DNA from 2 places in the Actinomadura sp. B10D3 genome. Region 1 is predicted to be linked to the other one. Evidence: riboswitches for the same ligand, from Rfam matches in the RefSeq annotation. Region 1 holds a riboswitch; the other holds the start of a gene.
The links. Region 1 has a riboswitch for ZMP and ZTP ahead of ABGB11_RS32200 (bifunctional methylenetetrahydrofolate dehydrogenase/methenyltetrahydrofolate cyclohydrolase). Riboswitches for the same ligand answer to the same signal wherever they lie in the genome.
Positions count from the first base shown of each region.

Region 2: linked by a shared signal. The riboswitch ahead of glyA (serine hydroxymethyltransferase) and the one ahead of ABGB11_RS32200 (bifunctional methylenetetrahydrofolate dehydrogenase/methenyltetrahydrofolate cyclohydrolase) in region 1 are both predicted to bind ZMP and ZTP.

Region 1 is NZ_JBDPLY010000028.1:5,693-13,761, reverse strand. It holds gene ABGB11_RS32205 (FHA domain-containing protein) at 1-605, shown strand, start outside; gene ABGB11_RS32200 (bifunctional methylenetetrahydrofolate dehydrogenase/methenyltetrahydrofolate cyclohydrolase) at 755-1,603, opposite strand; ZMP/ZTP riboswitch at 1,667-1,749, opposite strand; gene ABGB11_RS32195 (GNAT family protein) at 1,857-2,450, shown strand; gene ABGB11_RS32190 (hypothetical protein) at 2,461-2,637, opposite strand; gene purH (bifunctional phosphoribosylaminoimidazolecarboxamide formyltransferase/IMP cyclohydrolase) at 2,786-4,351, opposite strand; gene purN (phosphoribosylglycinamide formyltransferase) at 4,332-5,000, opposite strand; gene ABGB11_RS32175 (hypothetical protein) at 5,102-5,575, shown strand; gene ABGB11_RS32170 (DUF6350 family protein) at 5,572-7,353, opposite strand; gene sucD (succinate--CoA ligase subunit alpha) at 7,491-8,069, opposite strand, start outside.
Region 2 is NZ_JBDPLY010000021.1:91,273-99,341, reverse strand. It holds gene ABGB11_RS27895 (MFS transporter) at 109-1,296, shown strand; gene ABGB11_RS27890 (Lrp/AsnC family transcriptional regulator) at 1,392-1,883, shown strand; gene ABGB11_RS27885 (hypothetical protein) at 2,497-2,763, opposite strand; ZMP/ZTP riboswitch at 2,899-2,985, shown strand; gene glyA (serine hydroxymethyltransferase) at 3,039-4,310, shown strand; gene ABGB11_RS27875 (class I SAM-dependent methyltransferase) at 4,329-5,111, opposite strand; gene ABGB11_RS27870 (GNAT family N-acetyltransferase) at 5,095-6,177, opposite strand; gene ABGB11_RS27865 (carboxymuconolactone decarboxylase family protein) at 6,342-7,022, shown strand; gene ABGB11_RS27860 (GNAT family protein) at 7,015-7,602, shown strand; gene ABGB11_RS27855 (FAD-dependent oxidoreductase) at 7,780-8,069, shown strand, end outside.

The sequences.
Region 1 (8,069 bases):
TGCACGCAGAGATCGTCCGACGCGGGCCGTACGTCTACGTGGTGGACATGGGCCTGTCCCGCAACGGGACGCGCGTCAACGGGCGGCCGATCGCCCGCCGAGTCCTGGAGGACGGCGACGTCGTGAGCTTCGGCACGGCGCGCTGCCGCTTGGGGGGAATCCCCCGTGAGGAGGTCGACCCGGACGTCGAACTGCGGCGCGCCGTCGCGCCCGAGCTCACCCGCCGCGAGGTCGACGTGCTGACCTCGCTGTGCCGGCCCGCCCTGTCCGACGAGGCGTTCGTGGCCCCCGCCACGGCGCGCGACATCGCCGGCGAGCTGGTCGTCACCGAGGCGGCCGTCAAGCAGCACCTGCTGCGCCTCTACCAGAAGTTCCGCATCCCCGAGGGCGCCAACCGGCGCACGCGGCTCGCCAACGAGGTCATCGCGATGGGCCTCGTCCGGCCGCTGCCGCCGGTGCACGTGCCCCAGGGCCGCCCGCCGATGGACGGGCGGGTGTCCGGGGTGCGGACCACGGGCGAGACGCGCAGGCCCGGGGCGCCGGGGCACGCAGCACATGGGCCGGGACGTCCGGCGCACAGCACGGCCGGGCGGAGGGCCAGCTGATGTGAACAGCGGTCGCCCTCCGCGGCAGCGCATATGCGAGGGGCGATCGCCCAGACCCCCGTCCCGCGTACGTGACGGCGCGGTGCGGGGAGACGTAGGCGGGGGCCGCCACCCTTGGTGCTGGGTGGCGGCCCTCGTACGTGTGGTGGTCAGAGGGCCCGTTCGGCGGCCTCGACGACGTTGGCGAGCAGCATCGCGCGGGTCATGGGGCCGACGCCGCCGGGATTGGGCGCGACCCACCCGGCCACGTCGCGGACGTCGGCGGCGACGTCCCCGGCGAGCTTGCCGTCCACCCGGGACACGCCGACGTCGAGGACGGCGGCGCCGGGCTTGACCATGTCCGCGGTGATCAGGCCGGGGACGCCGGCGGCGGCCACGACGATGTCGGCCGCGCGGGTGTGCGCCGCGAGGTCGCGCGTCGCGGTGTGGCAGAGGGTGACCGTCGCGTTCTCGGAGCGGCGGGTCAGCAGCAGGCCGAGGGAGCGCCCGACGGTGATGCCGCGGCCGACGACGGTGACCTCGGCGCCCTTGATCGGGACGTCGAACCGGCGCAGCAGCTCGACGATGCCCTTCGGCGTGCAGGGCAGCGGGCCGGGCTGCATCAGCACGAGCCGGCCGAGGTTGACGGGGTGCAGGCCGTCGGCGTCCTTGGACGGGTCGATGCGCTCCAGCACGCGCTGCTCGTCGAGGCCCTTCGGGAGCGGGAGCTGGACGATGTAGCCGGTGCAGGCGGGGTCGGCGTTCAGCTCGGCGACGACGCGCTCCACATCGTCCTGGGTGGCGGTGGCGGGCAGGTCGCGGCGGATGCTCTCGATGCCGACCTCGGCGCAGTCGCGGTGCTTCATGTTGACGTAGGAGTGGCTGCCGGGGTCGTCGCCGACCAGCACCGTGCCGAGCCCGACCGACACGCCGCGGTCGCGCAGCGCCTCGACGCGGACCTTGAGGTCGGAGCGGATCTCGGCGGCCGTGGCCTTGCCGTCCAGAATCTGTGCCGTCATGGGTACCTCCGCGTGGATCTCACCTGGACCGGGACCGGCTCGCAGCACGGCCGCGGCAGGGGCGCCGGCCACCCAGGCGCGCGGTGTCCGGACCGTTCGCTCCCCGGTGGTGATCCACCTTGACCGCGCCAGTCGCGTAGGCCACCCATGCTAACCGGCCGGTCGGGCGGCGGCGCGGCCGCGCGGTGGCTTGTGGAAATCGGCGCCGAGTGGCCCTGCCGGGGGCCGGCCGGCGGCTCCTAGCGTGGTCCGCATGAGCGACGCATGGTTCGAGCGGCCCGTACTGACCGGGCGGTACGTGCGGCTGGAGCCGCTGTCGGACGAGCATGCCGAGGGCCTCTTCGCGGCGTCCGAGGACCCGGCCGTGTGGACGTGGCTGAGCGAGCGGCGGCCCGTGACGGCCGCGCAGATGCGGGTGCTCGTCGGCAAGGCGCTGACGGCCTGCGAGCGCGGTCTGCGCCTGCCCTGGGTCCAGGTCGACGTCTCGACGGGTGAGGTGGCCGGGACGACGTCGTACTACGAGATCGTCCCGTCCCACCGCGGCCTGTGCATCGGCCACACCTGGCTCGGGTCGCGGTGGCACCGCACGGCGATCAACACCGAGGCGAAGCTGCTGCTGATGGGGCGCGCGTTCGACGATCTGGGCGCGATGCGGGTCGGGTGGCACACGCACGTCCGGAACGCGCGGTCGCGGGCGGCCCTCGAGCGTCTCGGCGCGTCGTTCGAGGGCGTGCACCGCAAGCACCGGATCCTGGCGGACGGCTCGGTCCGCGACACCGCCGCGTACGCCATGACGGACGACGAGTGGCCCGCCGCCGCCGCGCGCCTGCGCGCCCGGCTGCGCTGATCGCGGCGGGTCAGTCCTCGGAGCCCTGCCGCCAGGCGATGAGGCGGTCGGTGCCGTGCCAGCCCAGCTGCGCGGCCAGCAGCGCGGCCAGGAAGGCCGCGACCAGCCCGATCACCTGCCGGGACTCCATGAGCAGCGAGTCGGCCTGGTACACGACGCCCAGCATGAGGGACACCACGACATCCATCCCGCCTCCATAACGGAACGCCCGCGCCAAGGTCAAGGGAGGATTACGGGGCGCGGCCCGCCCGAGGCTACCCGCCCCGCGACCGTGCCCCCACCCCGCCCAAACCCCCAACGAGCGTGTTCCTCACCACACCTGGTCAGCGGCCGGATCAGTGGAAGAAGTGCCGGACTCCGGTGAAGTAGAGGGTGATGCCGGCCTTCTCGGCGGCTTCGATGACCTTGCCGTCGTTGACGGAGCCGCCCGGCTGGACGATGGCCCGCACGCCCGCCTCGGTCAGCACCTCCAGGCCGTCCGGGAAGGGGAAGAACGCGTCGGAGGCGCCCACCGCCGACGCCGCCCGCTCCGCGCCGGCCCGCGCGACGGCGAGCTTGGCGGAGTCGACCCGGTTGACCTGGCCCATGCCGACGCCGACGGTGGCGCCGTCGGCGGCCAGCAGGATCGCGTTGGACTTCACCGACCGGATCGCCCGCCACGCGAACGCCAGGTCGCGGAGGGCGGCCTCGTCCGCGGGCTCGCCGGTCTTGAGCTCCCAGGCGGCCGGGTCGTCGCCGGGCGCGTCCACGCGGTCGACGCCCTGGAGCAGGACGCCGCCGTCGATGCGCCGGTACTCGGCCGCGCCCGCCGGGGCGTCGGGGCAGACCAGCAGCCGGATGTTCTTGAACCGGTCCTTGAGGACGGTCACGGCCTCGTCCTCGAAGGACGGGGCCACCACCACCTCGGCGAAGCTCTCGGTGACCTGCCGGGCCATCGCGGCGGTGACCGGGCGGTTCGCCGCGATGACGCCGCCGTACGCCGAGACGGGGTCGCAGGCGTGCGCCTTGCGGTGCGCCGCGGCGATGTCGGCGCCGACGGCGATGCCGCACGGGTTGGCGTGCTTGATGATCGCGACGCACGGCTCGGTGAAGTCGTAGGCGGCGCGGCGGGCGGCGTCGGTGTCGACGTAGTTGTTGTACGACATCTCCTTGCCGTACAGCTGCTCCGCCCCGGCCAGACCGGTCTCGCCCGGCGACCGGTACAGCGCGGCGCGCTGGTGCGGGTTCTCGCCGTACCGCAGGGTGTTCGACCGCTCCCAGGTGGCGCCGAGGAAGTCGGGCCACTGCGTCTCGGCGGCGGTCTCGTCGGGCGCGTAGGCGCTCGCGAACCAGGACGCGACGGCGACGTCGTAGGACGCCGTGTGGGCGAACGCCCGCGCGGCGAGGCGGCGCCGCTCCTCCAGGGTGAAGCCGCCCGCCCGCACGGCGTCGAGGACCGTCCCGTAGGCGGACGGGTCGACGACGACGGCGACGCTCGCGTGGTTCTTCGCGGCGGCGCGGACCATCGTGGGCCCGCCGATGTCGATCTGCTCGACGCACTCGTCCGGCCCGGCGCCCGAGGCAACCGTGTCGGCGAACGGGTACAGGTTGGCGACGACCAGGTCGAACGGCTCGACGCCGAGGTCGTCGAGCTGCTGGAGGTGGTCGTCCTTGCGCCGGTCGGCGAGCAGGCCGGCGTGCACGCGGGGGTGCAGGGTCTTGACCCGCCCGTCCAGGCACTCGGGGAACCCGGTGAGCTTCTCCACCTTCATCACCGGGACGCCGGCGGCGGAGATCCGGCCCGCCGTGGACCCGGTGGAGACGATCTCCACGCCCGCCTCGTGCAGGCCCCGGGCCAGCTCCTCCAGCCCGGACTTGTCGTACACGCTGATCAGCGCGCGCTCAATCGCCACCCGACTCACCGGCCGAGCTCCCCTCTTGATCGGACGAATCACCACAGGTCCTGCACTTCATCGAGACCCGCCTGCCGTGCGCGGTCCAGCCGTCGCGGGCGAGGCGTCCGACGACGTCGACGAGGAGGCCTCGCTCCACCTGCTTGATGCGCTCGTGCAGGGAGTCTTCGTCGTCATGCCAGCGGACCGGGACGGTCTCCTGGGCGATGACGGGTCCGGTGTCCACGCCTTCGTCGACGAAGTGAACCGTACAGCCCGTGACCTTGACCCCGTACGCCAGGGCGTCCCGTACGGGATGGGCGCCCGGAAAAGACGGAAGAAGCGCGGGGTGGGTGTTGACCGTCCGGCCGCCGAACCGGGCCAGGAACCGGGGCCCGAGGATCTTCATGAAGCCGGCGGAGACGACCAGGTCGGGCTCGTAGGCGCCGACCGCCTCGGTGAGGGCGGTGTCCCAGTCGGGGCGGGACGGGAAATCGGCGACACGCAGGGTGAAAGTGGGCACACCCGAGCGTTCGGCGCGCTCGGTTCCCCCGATATCGGGACGGTCCGCACCCACGGCCACGACCTGCGCCCCGTAGGCTGGATCCGCGCACGCGTCGAGCAGCGCTTGTAGGTTGGTCCCCGCGCCGGAGACGAGGACGACGAGCCGGGCGGACACATGACTCCCCGGTGGACGTTGCTGGGACACCACGAAGCCTATCGGGCGAGCTCGGTGCCGCTTGATCCCAGCCGGACCCCACGGGCCAGGAGGAGACGATCGTGAGCGAGCAGCAGGGCCCGCCGGCCCCGCCCGAGGACCGCCCCGGCGGGCACCCGGCGGGGCAGCCGCCCGCGGGACCGCGGCAGGACCCCCGGCGCACCGGCTGGCGGGCCCTGTGGCTCGGCGGCATCGCGCTGCTGACCGCGGTCTTCTTCTACCCGCTCGGCCTGGTGCTGGGCGTCGCCGCGCTGGTCGTCGGCGTCCGGGCCCGGCGCAGCGCGCGCCGCACGCGGGACTCCGCGCCCGGCGCCGTCCCCGGCATCGTCCTCGGCGCGATCGGGCTCGCGTTCTCGCTGCTGTCGGTGTCGCTCACGGCGTTCCTGTGGTCGGAGCTGAGCGGCTACCAGAGCTGCGTCAGCGCGTCGAACACGACCACCGACAAGCAGGCGTGCCGCGACGAGTACTACCCGAAGATCGAGAAGAAGCTCGACCTGCCCGCCGGGAGCATGGACAAGTACGGCGACCTGCTCTAGCCGTCCTGGTCGGGGTCCTCCCGCAGGACGTAGATCGCGCCGCCGCGGTTCTCGGTGCGTCCCGGGTCCTCGCGCGGAGGCGGGACAGGGCGGGACGGCTCCTCGGGCTCCGCCGCAGTTTCGTCCACGACGGGTTCGTCCACGACGTGGCCCTCCACGACGACCGTGCCGTCGCTCGGGGGCGCGGGCGGCGGGGACGGTTCCGCGGCCAGGCCGGGCAGGGGCTCGGCCCTGAGGCGGGCCCTGCGCGGCGCGAGGACGGGCTCGGCCTCCTCGAACTCCAGCCGGCCGGGGGCGTGCGGGGCCCTCGGCGGCGGCTCGGGCGCCGGCCGGGGCCGCGGGTCGTGGTCGCCGGGGACGGGCGCGGACAGCGGCATCGCCGGCTCCGGCGCGACCCGCGCCCGCTTCTTCGGCTTGCGTGCGGGCTTCGGGGCGGGCTGCGGCGCCGGCTTCCTGGACGCCGTCTTCTTCGAGGCCCGCTTCTCGCGGGTGTCGCGCGCCGGGCGGCGCAGCACCATCCAGTTCGCCACCCACGCCGCGAGCGCCGCCGAGATGCCCACTTCGAGGGCGGCCATCAGCCCGACCTGCCAGGCGGAGGGGCCGACGGTCGCCATCCGCCCGCCGCCGAGCGGCCCGCCGGACAGCGCGCTCAGCAGCGCCGCGACGGCCCCGGTCAGCGCGCCGGACACGAAGCCCCACAGCGGGGCGCCCTCCGACACCGGGCTCGGCAGCGACCGGATCGTCAGGACGCCGCCGACCGCCCCCGCGACGAACGGCGCGGCCAGCGCCAGCAGGGAGATCGCGGGGGCGGGGCCCGGCTGGGGAAGCGCGGCGAGCGGCGGGAAGGCGGGGACGGCGTCCAGGAACACGCCCGTCGGGGAGACGCTCGTCCCGGCGCCGACCGAGAACCCGGGCCCGACGGCGTAGGCCATCCCCCAGATCGCCGCGTTCGGCAGGAACGCCAGCTCGACCAGCAGCAGCAGGACGCCGCCGACGACGCCGGGCGCGAGCATGTCGTAGAGGTCGGCGGCGTCCGACAGGTGCAGGGCGAGGGACGCGCCGACGAGGATCGCGCCCGACGCCAGCAGCACGCTCAGCGCCCCCGCCACGCCGATCACGAGGGACCGCGGCCGCTCCGGCAGCAGCTTGAGCAGCGCGCCCAGCCCGGACCGGACCCGGCCCTCCCCCCGCGCCTCGGCCGCCACGACCGCCCGCGCGGCCCCGAGCCCGCCAGCGACGGCGGCGACGAGGAAGCACCCGACGAACGCCTGCCAGGCCGACGGCCGGACGGTCTCCGACGAGGCCGCGAGCGCGAGCAGCCCGGCCAGGCCGGCGTACGGCGCGGCGAGCGCGACCGCCACGTGCACGACCGCGATCCGCTGCCGGCGCTGGAGCCCGACCACCCGGATCATCCAGCCGCCGCCCCGGTGCAGCAGCACGCCCGGCAGGACGAGCACGCCCAGCGGCAACAGCCCGAAGCGTCCCTGCCCGTAGGAGAAGCCCGCGTGGTGGGAGACGAGCCAGAAGTTGACGGCGGTCCGGAACACCCCGGCCATGCCGTGCCCGAGCGCGGTCTTCGGCGCGGCGATCCACCCGATCAGCGTGATCGTGGTGAGCACGGCGAGCCCGATGCCGATGCACCACAGCGCCGCGACGAGCCCCGTCACGTAGAGCGGCCTGGCCGCCGGGGCCGGCCGCTCCCGGCCGGAGTCCGCGCGCGGCGGCCCGTCCTTCGCAGGGTCCCGCTCCGCACGCCGCCCGGGGGTCTTGTCGCTCACGGGCTCCATGCTGGCACCGCCCCCGCCCCGCGGGGCCCCGCCCGGCCCGGCGTGTCGCCTTTGTCGTCCCGTCCCGGGCCGCATGCGAGAAGACGCCCGGACCGCCGGGGCGGCTCGGGCGTCTTCTCGTACCGCGGTCAGCGGTTCTTCATGATCTCCCGCATGAGGACGGCGGTCTCGCTCGGGGTCTTCCCGACGCGGACGCCGACCTTCTCCAGGGCCTCCTTCTTCGCCTGCGCGGTGCCGGCGGAGCCGGACACGATGGCGCCGGCGTGGCCCATGGTCTTGCCCTCGGGGGCGGTGAACCCGGCGACGTAGCCGACGACCGGCTTGGTCACGTGCTGCTCGATGTAGGCGGCGGCGCGCTCCTCGGCGTCGCCCCCGATCTCACCGATCATCACGATGGCGTCGGTGTCCGGGTCGTCCTGGAACGCCTGGAGGGCATCGATGTGGGTCGTCCCGATGACGGGGTCGCCGCCGATGCCGACGCAGGTGGAGAAGCCGATGTCGCGCAGCTCGTACATCATCTGGTAGGTCAGCGTGCCCGACTTGGACACGAGGCCGATGCGGCCGGGCGTGGTGATGTCGGCCGGGATGATGCCCGCGTTGGACTTGCCGGGGGACGCGATGCCGGGGCAGTTCGGCCCGATGATCCGGGTCTTGTTGCCGGCCTTCTCGGCGTAGGCCCAGAAGTAGGCGGTGTCGTGCACCGGGAT
Region 2 (8,069 bases), on a different contig from region 1:
CGCATGATCGGCTCTGGTCTGCTGGGCGGCGTCGGAACCACCTCCCGGGGGAAGCAGGTGCCGCCCCACGGGCCGCCGCGAAATGAGCCTGCCTGAAGTGAGAAGGCCATGACGGTCGCCGCTCCCGCGCCCGCCACCGCGCCGCCCGCCGCGGACCCCTCCGGCCGCCGGGTGGTCGTGACCGTCGTCGCGATCCAGCTCGCCGCCTGCCTGGGGTTCTTCTCGGTCATGGCGCACCTGGTCGCGCATCTCCGGCACGACCTCGGGCTGCTGGCCGGCACGGTCGGGCTCGTCCTCGGGGTGCGGGTCGGCCTGCAGTACGCGCTCCTGCTGCCCGTCGGGGCGGTCACCGACGCGATCGGCGCGCGGCGCACCGGGGCGATCGCCTGCGCGGTCCGCGCGGCGGGCTTCGCGCTGCTCGGCGCCGCCGGTGGGGTCGGCGCGCTGCTGTGCGCGGCCGTGGTCCTCGCCGTGGGCGGGGCGCTCTACAACCCCGCCGCCCAGAGCCTGCTGGCGGGGGTGGAACCCACCCGCCGGTCCGGAGGGTTCGCCGCCTACGTCGCGACCCAGCACATCGCGACGGTCGCGGGCCCGCCCGTGGGGCTCGCCCTGGTCACCCTCGGGCCGGGGTTCGGTGCCCTGGCGGGCACGGCCGCCGCCCTTTGGACGATCGCCGGGGGCCTGTTCCTCCTCCTGCCCCGGTCCGGCGGGAGGCCGGCGCCCGTCCGGTTCGGCGCCATCGCCGCCGGGGCGCGGGCGGCGCTCGGCGACCGCACGTTCCTGCTGTTCGCGCTGATGACCGCCCCCACGACGCTGCTCGCCACCCACATCATGACCGCCGTGCCGCTCCTCGGGTTCACCTCCGGCGCGGCGACCCTCGCCTTCTGCGTGTTGGCCGCGGTCGCGGCGGCCCTCCAGCCGCTGGTGGCGGCCGGGCGGCGGGGCGAGCGGCCGTGGGTGCTGCGCCTCGGGCTGCTCTGCGCCGCGGCGGCGTTCTGTGTCCTCGCCCCGCTGGACGGGACGCAGTCCGGCCCGCTGCTGCTCGCGGCCGTCCTGAACGGCGTGGCGAACGGCCTCATCCAGCCGGCGATCTTCCAGCGCGCCGCCCGGCACGCGCCGTCCGGACGCTTCGGCTCCTACTACGGAGTCCTGGCGTTCTGCGCCGGCATGTTCGCGTTCGCGGGGGACCTGGTGATCGGACGGATGTTCGACCTCGGACCGGCGGGCGCGGCGGGGGCGCTGCTCGGGGTCGGCGCCTTCGCGCTCGCCGCCGCGATCGGCACCCGTGGCCCGTGACTCCCGGCGTCGAATAATCTTCGGAGTACGGGACGTCCGGGCGCGTTGTCCGCACGGGAGTTCGGCGTCCGGCGGCGAGTTCGGGAGGCGGGGACGTGGACGCGATCGACCAGGCGATCCTCCGGCGCCTGCAGCGCGACGGGCGGCAGACCAACCGGGAACTGGCCGAGGCGGTGGGGATCGCGCCGTCCACCGCGCTCGAGCGCACGCGGGCGCTGCGTGCCCGGGGCGTCATCACCGGCGTCCACGCGGCCGTCGACCTGGAGCGGCTGGGGCGCGGCGTCCAGGCGCTGATCTCGATCAGGATCCGGCCGCAGTCGCGCGAGGCCATCGAGTCCGCCCGGGACAGCATGGCGTCGATGCCCGAGACGATCGGCGTCTTCGTCGTCACGGGCAACGAGGATTTGCTGGTGCACGTGGCCGTGTCGAGCACCGCCTACCTGCGCGACTTCGTCCTCGACCGGCTGGCCCGCCGCAAGGAGTACGTGGACGTCCGGACGATCGTCGTGTACGACTACGTCCAGCCGGTGGAGCAGTCCGAACTTCCGTCGGCGGGGCCGCCCGAGACCCGAACCTCGTACAGATGAGCGACGGTTCCGGTGCGCCTCGTCGAATGAATGACCGGCATGCGATGGCTGAGTCGAACGAACGACGTCGTGTCGGATGATAGGCCGCATATTTTCCTAGCGTCGGTCGCATGTACCGACGAAACACTTCCTTCGGCACGGGGTCGGTTCTGGCCGCGGGCGTGCTGTGGGGGACGGTCGGTCCGGCGCAGGTGCTGGCCGAGTCCTCCGCCGGTGCCGTCGCGGTCGGCGGCGCCCGGATCTTCTCCGGCGGGCTGATCCTCGCCGTACTGGTCCTGGTGACGGACCGGCGCGCCTTCGGCGCGCTGACCCGGCGGGCCTGGCCGCCCGTCGCGGCGGCCTCGGCCGCGACCGGGATCTTCCAGGCGTCGTTCTTCAGCGCGGTCGACCGGACCGGCGCCGCCGTCGCGACCGCCGTGGTGTTCGGGCTCGCCCCCGTCTCCACCGGCCTCTGCGAGCGGCTCGTCCTCGGCACCCGGCTCCGCCGCCGCTGGTGGGCGGGCACGGCCTGCGCGATCGGCGGCGTGGCGCTGCTGATGGTGCCCGCGTCGGCCGTGCGCGTCGACCCGGCCGGGATCGCGCTCAGCCTCGTCGGCGGCACCTGCTTCGGCGTCTACACGGTCTCGGCCAAGGTCCTGACCGGCCGGGACGTGGCGATGACCGCCGCGGTGTCGGTCACGCTGCTGGCCGGGGGAGCGGCCCTGCTGCCCTGGACGCTCGCCGAGCTGCCGGCCCTGGCCGAGCCGCGGTCGGCGGCGCTGGTGGCCTGGCTCGGCGTCGCCGCGACGGCCGTCGCGTACATGGCCTTCGTCGCCGGCCTCGGCCGCGTGACGGCCGCGACCGCGGGAACGCTCAGCCTCGCCGAGCCGCTCGTGGCCACCGCGCTCGCGATCGCCGTCCTCGGGGAACGGCTGTCGGCGCCCGTCGCGGCCGGATCGCTGCTCCTGCTCGGAGGCCTGTTCGTCGTCTCGGTCCCGGCGAAGGCCCGGCGCCGGCGGGAGGCGGCTCGGTATGATGGCGGGTACGCGACTGGCGCAGTCAAGGTGGAGACGACCACCGGGGAGCGAAAGTAGTCCGCACACCGCGCGCCTGGGTGTACGGGTCCCCGTCGCCGGGGCGCCCGAAGTCCCGGCGCCAACAGCGCGGAGGCTTGCGATGCACGAACCGGCCGTACCTCACCTGCAGGGTCAGGACCCCGAGATCGCCGGGCTGGTGGAGGCCGAGGCCCGCCGCCAGTACGAGAAGATCCGCCTGATCGCCTCGGAGAACTACGTCTCGACCGCGGTGCTCGAGGCCGCCGGCACCGTCCTGACCAACAAGTACTCCGAGGGCTACGCGGGCAAGCGGTACTACGAGGGCCAGCAGAACGTCGACCCGATCGAGCTGCTCGCCATCGAGCGGGCGAAGGAGCTGTTCGGCGTCGAGCACGCCAACGTCCAGCCCTACTCCGGCTCGCCCGCCAACCTCGCCGTCTACATGGCCTTCCTGGAGCCCGGCGACCCGGTGATGGGCCTGTCGCTGCCGATGGGCGGCCACCTCACGCACGGCTGGTCGGTGTCGGCGACCGGGAAGTGGTTCCGCCCCGTCCGGTACGACGTGCGCGCCGACACCGGCCGGGTCGACATGGACCAGGTGCGCGACCTCGCCCTCAAGGAGCGGCCGAAGCTGATCTGGTGCGGCGGCACCGCCATCCCGCGCACGATCGACTTCCCCGCGTTCGCCGAGATCGCCCGCGAGACCGGCGCGGTGCTCGCCGCCGACATCGCGCACATCGCGGGCCTCGTCGCCGGCGGCGCCCACCCGTCCCCCGTCGGCCACGCCGACGTGATCACCACGACCACGCACAAGACGCTGCGCGGCCCGCGCGGGGCGATGATCATGTCGACCGCCGAGCACGCCAAGGCGGTCGACAAGGCCGTCTTCCCCGGCCTGCAGGGCGGCCCGCACAACCACACCACCGCCGCGATCGCCGTCGCGCTGAAGGAGGCCGCGCGGCCCGACTTCACCGGGTACGCCCGGCAGGTCGTCGCGAACGCCAAGGTCCTCGCCGCCGCGCTGCTCGACCGCGGCTACGACCTGATCTCCGGCGGCACCGACAACCACCTGATTCTCATCGACCTGACGAACAAGGGCGTCGCCGGCAAGCCCGCCGCGCAGGCCCTCGACCGCGCCGGGATCGAGCTGAACTACAACGCCGTCCCGTTCGACCCGCGCAAGCCGTTCGACCCGTCCGGGCTCCGGCTCGGCACCGCCGCGATCACCACCCGCGGCGTCGGCGAAGACCGGATGCCGCGAATCGCGGAGTGGATCGACGAGGTCGTCCAGGCCGCCGCCAAGCAGGACGAGACGGTCGTGGACCGGGTCGCCGGGCAGGTCCGCGAGATGCTCGCGGCCTACCCGATGCCCGGCTGGAAGGCCGCGCCCTGACCCCGGCGGGGGAGGGCCTCAGCGCGGGCGCAGCAGTGTGATCATGCGCCAGGCCTCGGGGTCGGTGAGGGCGACCGCGCCCTCGCCGGCCCCGAAGTCGCCGTACTGCGCCACCGCCTCCAGGCCGCCGGCGAGGCGGAGCGCGGCGTCCAGCTCGGTGGCGCTCCAGAACCGGTAGGGCACCACGTCGCGGATCACGCGCGTCGCCCCGTCCCCGGTGATGGTCAGGGTGACGTGGTCGTCGGAGATCTGGGTGACCGGGTCCAGCCGGTCGGAGGGCTCGCCCCACCGCACGCCCGCCTGCACGCCGTCCCGCTCGACCGTCCAGCCCGTGCTGACGCTCGGCTCGTCGCCCAGCCGGTCCCGCGGGTGCGACATCTCCACGATGTAGAGGCCGCCGGGAGCGAGGTGCGCGGCCACGCGGCGCAGGTGCGCGACGAACGCGTCCAGCGTCATCAGGTGGGACGTGGAGTCCAGCATGGTCACGACGAGGTCGAACCGGCGGCCGAGGGCGAACCGCGTCATGTCGTCCTGGACGACCTCCAGCTCGACCCCGCCGCGCTCCGCCTCGCGGGCGGCGTAGGCGCACATCCGCGGGTTGAGGTCGAGCGCCGTTGCGGCCACCCCGCGGCGGGCGAACTCGCGGGCGTGCTCGGCGGGCCCGGCGGCCAGCTCCAGCACCGTCGCGGGCGCCGCGCCCCGTTCGGCGCACCAGGCGAGGAGCACGTCCACCTCGGCCGGCACGTCGCGGAACGAGCACGCCAGGTCGTACGCCCACGGGTCGTCATAGATGCCGCTCACCCGCCCATCCTGCCAGCGCCCCGCCGGTCCCGGCGGGGCGGCCGTCGAGCCGCAGCCTGATCTCCACGACCTCGGTGTCCTCGGTGCGGCGCGTCCGCCCGCCGAGCGAGGTCAGCAGGCGCCGCATCCGCGCGTTCTCGCTGAGCGCCGTCGCGCGCACCTCCACCAGGCCGCGGTCGCGGGCCAGCGCCAGCAGCAGCCCGGCGAGCCAGCGGCCGAGCCCCCGCCCCTGCCAGGCGTCCTCGACCAGGAGCGCGAGCTCCGCGACGCCCGGATCGACGACGTGGATGAGGTGGGCGAGCGCGAGCAATGACCCGTCCGGCCCCTCCGCGACCAGCGTCAGGCCGCGCGACCGGTCGCAGAACCGCTCGATGACCCGCCGCGGCGGGTACGGCTTCGGGCTGAAGTACCGCATCCTCCGGCTGTCCTGCGAGCAGCGCTCGTGCAGCGCCCGGACGGCCTCGGCGTCGCGCCGCTCGATCGGCCGGACGACCACTTGCGTGCCGTCGCGCAGCACGATCCGTCGGGACGCGGGACGGCGGGACGCGGCGGGCCGCGCGGCCCGCACCAGCGCGTCCGCCCGTGCCGCCTCGGTCGCGGTGAACGGCAGCCCGAACCTGCGCAGCCGCACGGAACGGCCGCGGACCGGCACGTCCAGGACGCACCGGTCCGGTTCCCCTTCCTCGCGGGGCTCGTCCGCGGGCGAGGCCCACCGCGCCTCGTCGGCGCGCAGCAGCTCGCCCAGGACCTCGGGCACCGCGTGCGGCTCGGCGCGCAGGCGGGCGGCCAGGGCGAGGGCGCGGGTCGGCTCGTCCACCAGCTCGTGCGGCCGGGCGGGGAGCACCGCGGTGCGCGCCCCGCCCGCCGCGCCCAGCGTCTCGGCGAGGGTCCGCGCGTCCGCGCCGCCCCGCGGCACGTCCACGATGAACTCGTCCACCACCCCGTCGGCGTCGAGCTGGACGGACAGCCCGAGGATGTTGGCGCCGCGCCGGCCCAGCGCGGCGGTGAGCAGGGCCAGCCGGCCGGGCCGGTCCTCGATCTCGGTGCGGATGCGGAACAGCGGCATGGGAACGTTCCCTCCGGGGTCCGGGAGCCCCGTTCGTGCCCGGTGCGGTCGCCGACCAGGCTCGCCGACGCGTGTTACGCGACCGCTACGTCATCGTGTGCCAGGGGTTTCACATTCCGGACGGGGGGTTGAGCCGCCCGCGCCGACCGCCTAGCGTGCGGTAAGTGATCGACCCCGTGAGCGGTGAGCACGTCAACGATCGACCCCGGCCCGGCCCGTCCACGACGCGGCTGCCGCTGCTGCTCCCCGGCTCGCTCAGCGACGAGCAGCGAGCCGTGTACGAGGCGGTGACGGGCGGCCCCCGCGCCGCCGGCCGCACCCCGCCGTTCGGGCTCGCCGACGACATCGGCAGGCTCCAGGGCCCGTTCAACGCCATGCTGTACAGCCCGGCCGTCGGGCTCCCGCTGCAGGACCTCGGCGCCGCGCTGCGCTTCCGGACCGGGTTCACCAAGCGCGAGCGGGAGATCGCGACGCTGGTCGTCGCGGCGCACGCCCGGTCCGACTACGAGTGGTACGCGCACGAGCGGATCGGGCGCCGGCACGGGCTCGGCGACGACGAGATGGACGCGCTGCGCGAGGGCCGCGCGTCGATGTTCGCCGACGTCCGGGAGCGCGTGGTCTACGAGGCGGCGCGGCAGCTCGCCGCCGAGGGCGACCTGGCCGACGCGGTCTTCACCGAGGCCGCCGCGACGCTCGGCCGCGCGGCCGTCGTCGAGCTGGTCGCGCTCGTCGGCTACTACCAGGCGCTCGCGCTGCAGCTGCGCGTCTTCCGAGTGGGCGTCCCGGAGGGCGAGCCCACGCCCGAGTGGCCCGCGGAACCCGCCGCGGGGGACGGCGATGTCTGAGGTGCTGCGCACGGTGCGGCTCGTGCTGCACCCGGTGTCGATGCGCGACCACCGCGCCCTGCTGACGCACTGGACGGGGCCGCTCGTCCGGCGCCACCTGTTCGACGACCGGATGGTCACGCCCGTCCAGGTCAGCGAGATCATCGAGGCCAGCGAGCGGGACTTCGCGACCGAGGGGTACGGGCTGTGGGCGCTGCGCCCCGCCCGCTGGTCCGCGGGCGCCGACGACCCGGCGCCGGGCGACCCGCTGGTCGGCGTCGCCGGGCTGAGCCACCACGAGGGGCCGCTCGGCCACGGCGTAGACGTGGAGATCCTCTACAGCCTGGAGCCGGACCACTGGGGTCGGGGCCTGGCCGCCGAGGCGTCCCGCGCGGTGCTCGACTACGCGTTCGGGGTGGTCGGGGTGCACCGGATCACCGCCGAGATCGACATGGCCAACGCCGCGTCGGCGGAGATCGCCCTGCAGCTCGGGATGCGCCGGTGGCGGGACGGGCCCGCCGGTCCGGACGGCGCCGCCTATTACGCGGCCGACCGGTCACGCTGGATCGGATCCCGTCGAATCGTCGATGCGGTCCCATAGATTCCGTCGTCAAAGGTTGATTTCGGTGCGGAATACAGCAGTATGAGCCCATGAGTTCCTCCACGGGCCGGGCGCCGCTCGCCCCCGGCTTCGTCAACGGCGGCGTGTCCTTCTGGTACCGGGACGCCGGGCGCCCCGTCCCCGGGGCCCCGCCTGCCGGGCCCGCGCACCGCCGACGTGTGCGTCGTCGGCGCCGGGTACACCGGGCTCTGGACGGCCTACTACCTCAAGCGCGCCCGCCCCGACCTGCGGATCGTCGTGCTGGAACGCGAGTTCGCCGGGTTCGGCGCGTCGGGCCGCAACGGCGGCTGGGTACTGGGCGAGATCGCCGGGTCCCGGGAGCGCTACGCCGCCCGGCACGGCCGGCCCGCCGCGATCGCGCTGCAGCGCGCCATGTTCGGGGCGGTGGACGAGGTCGTCCGGGTCGCCGCCGAGGAGGGCATCGGTGCCGGGCTCGTCAGGGGCGG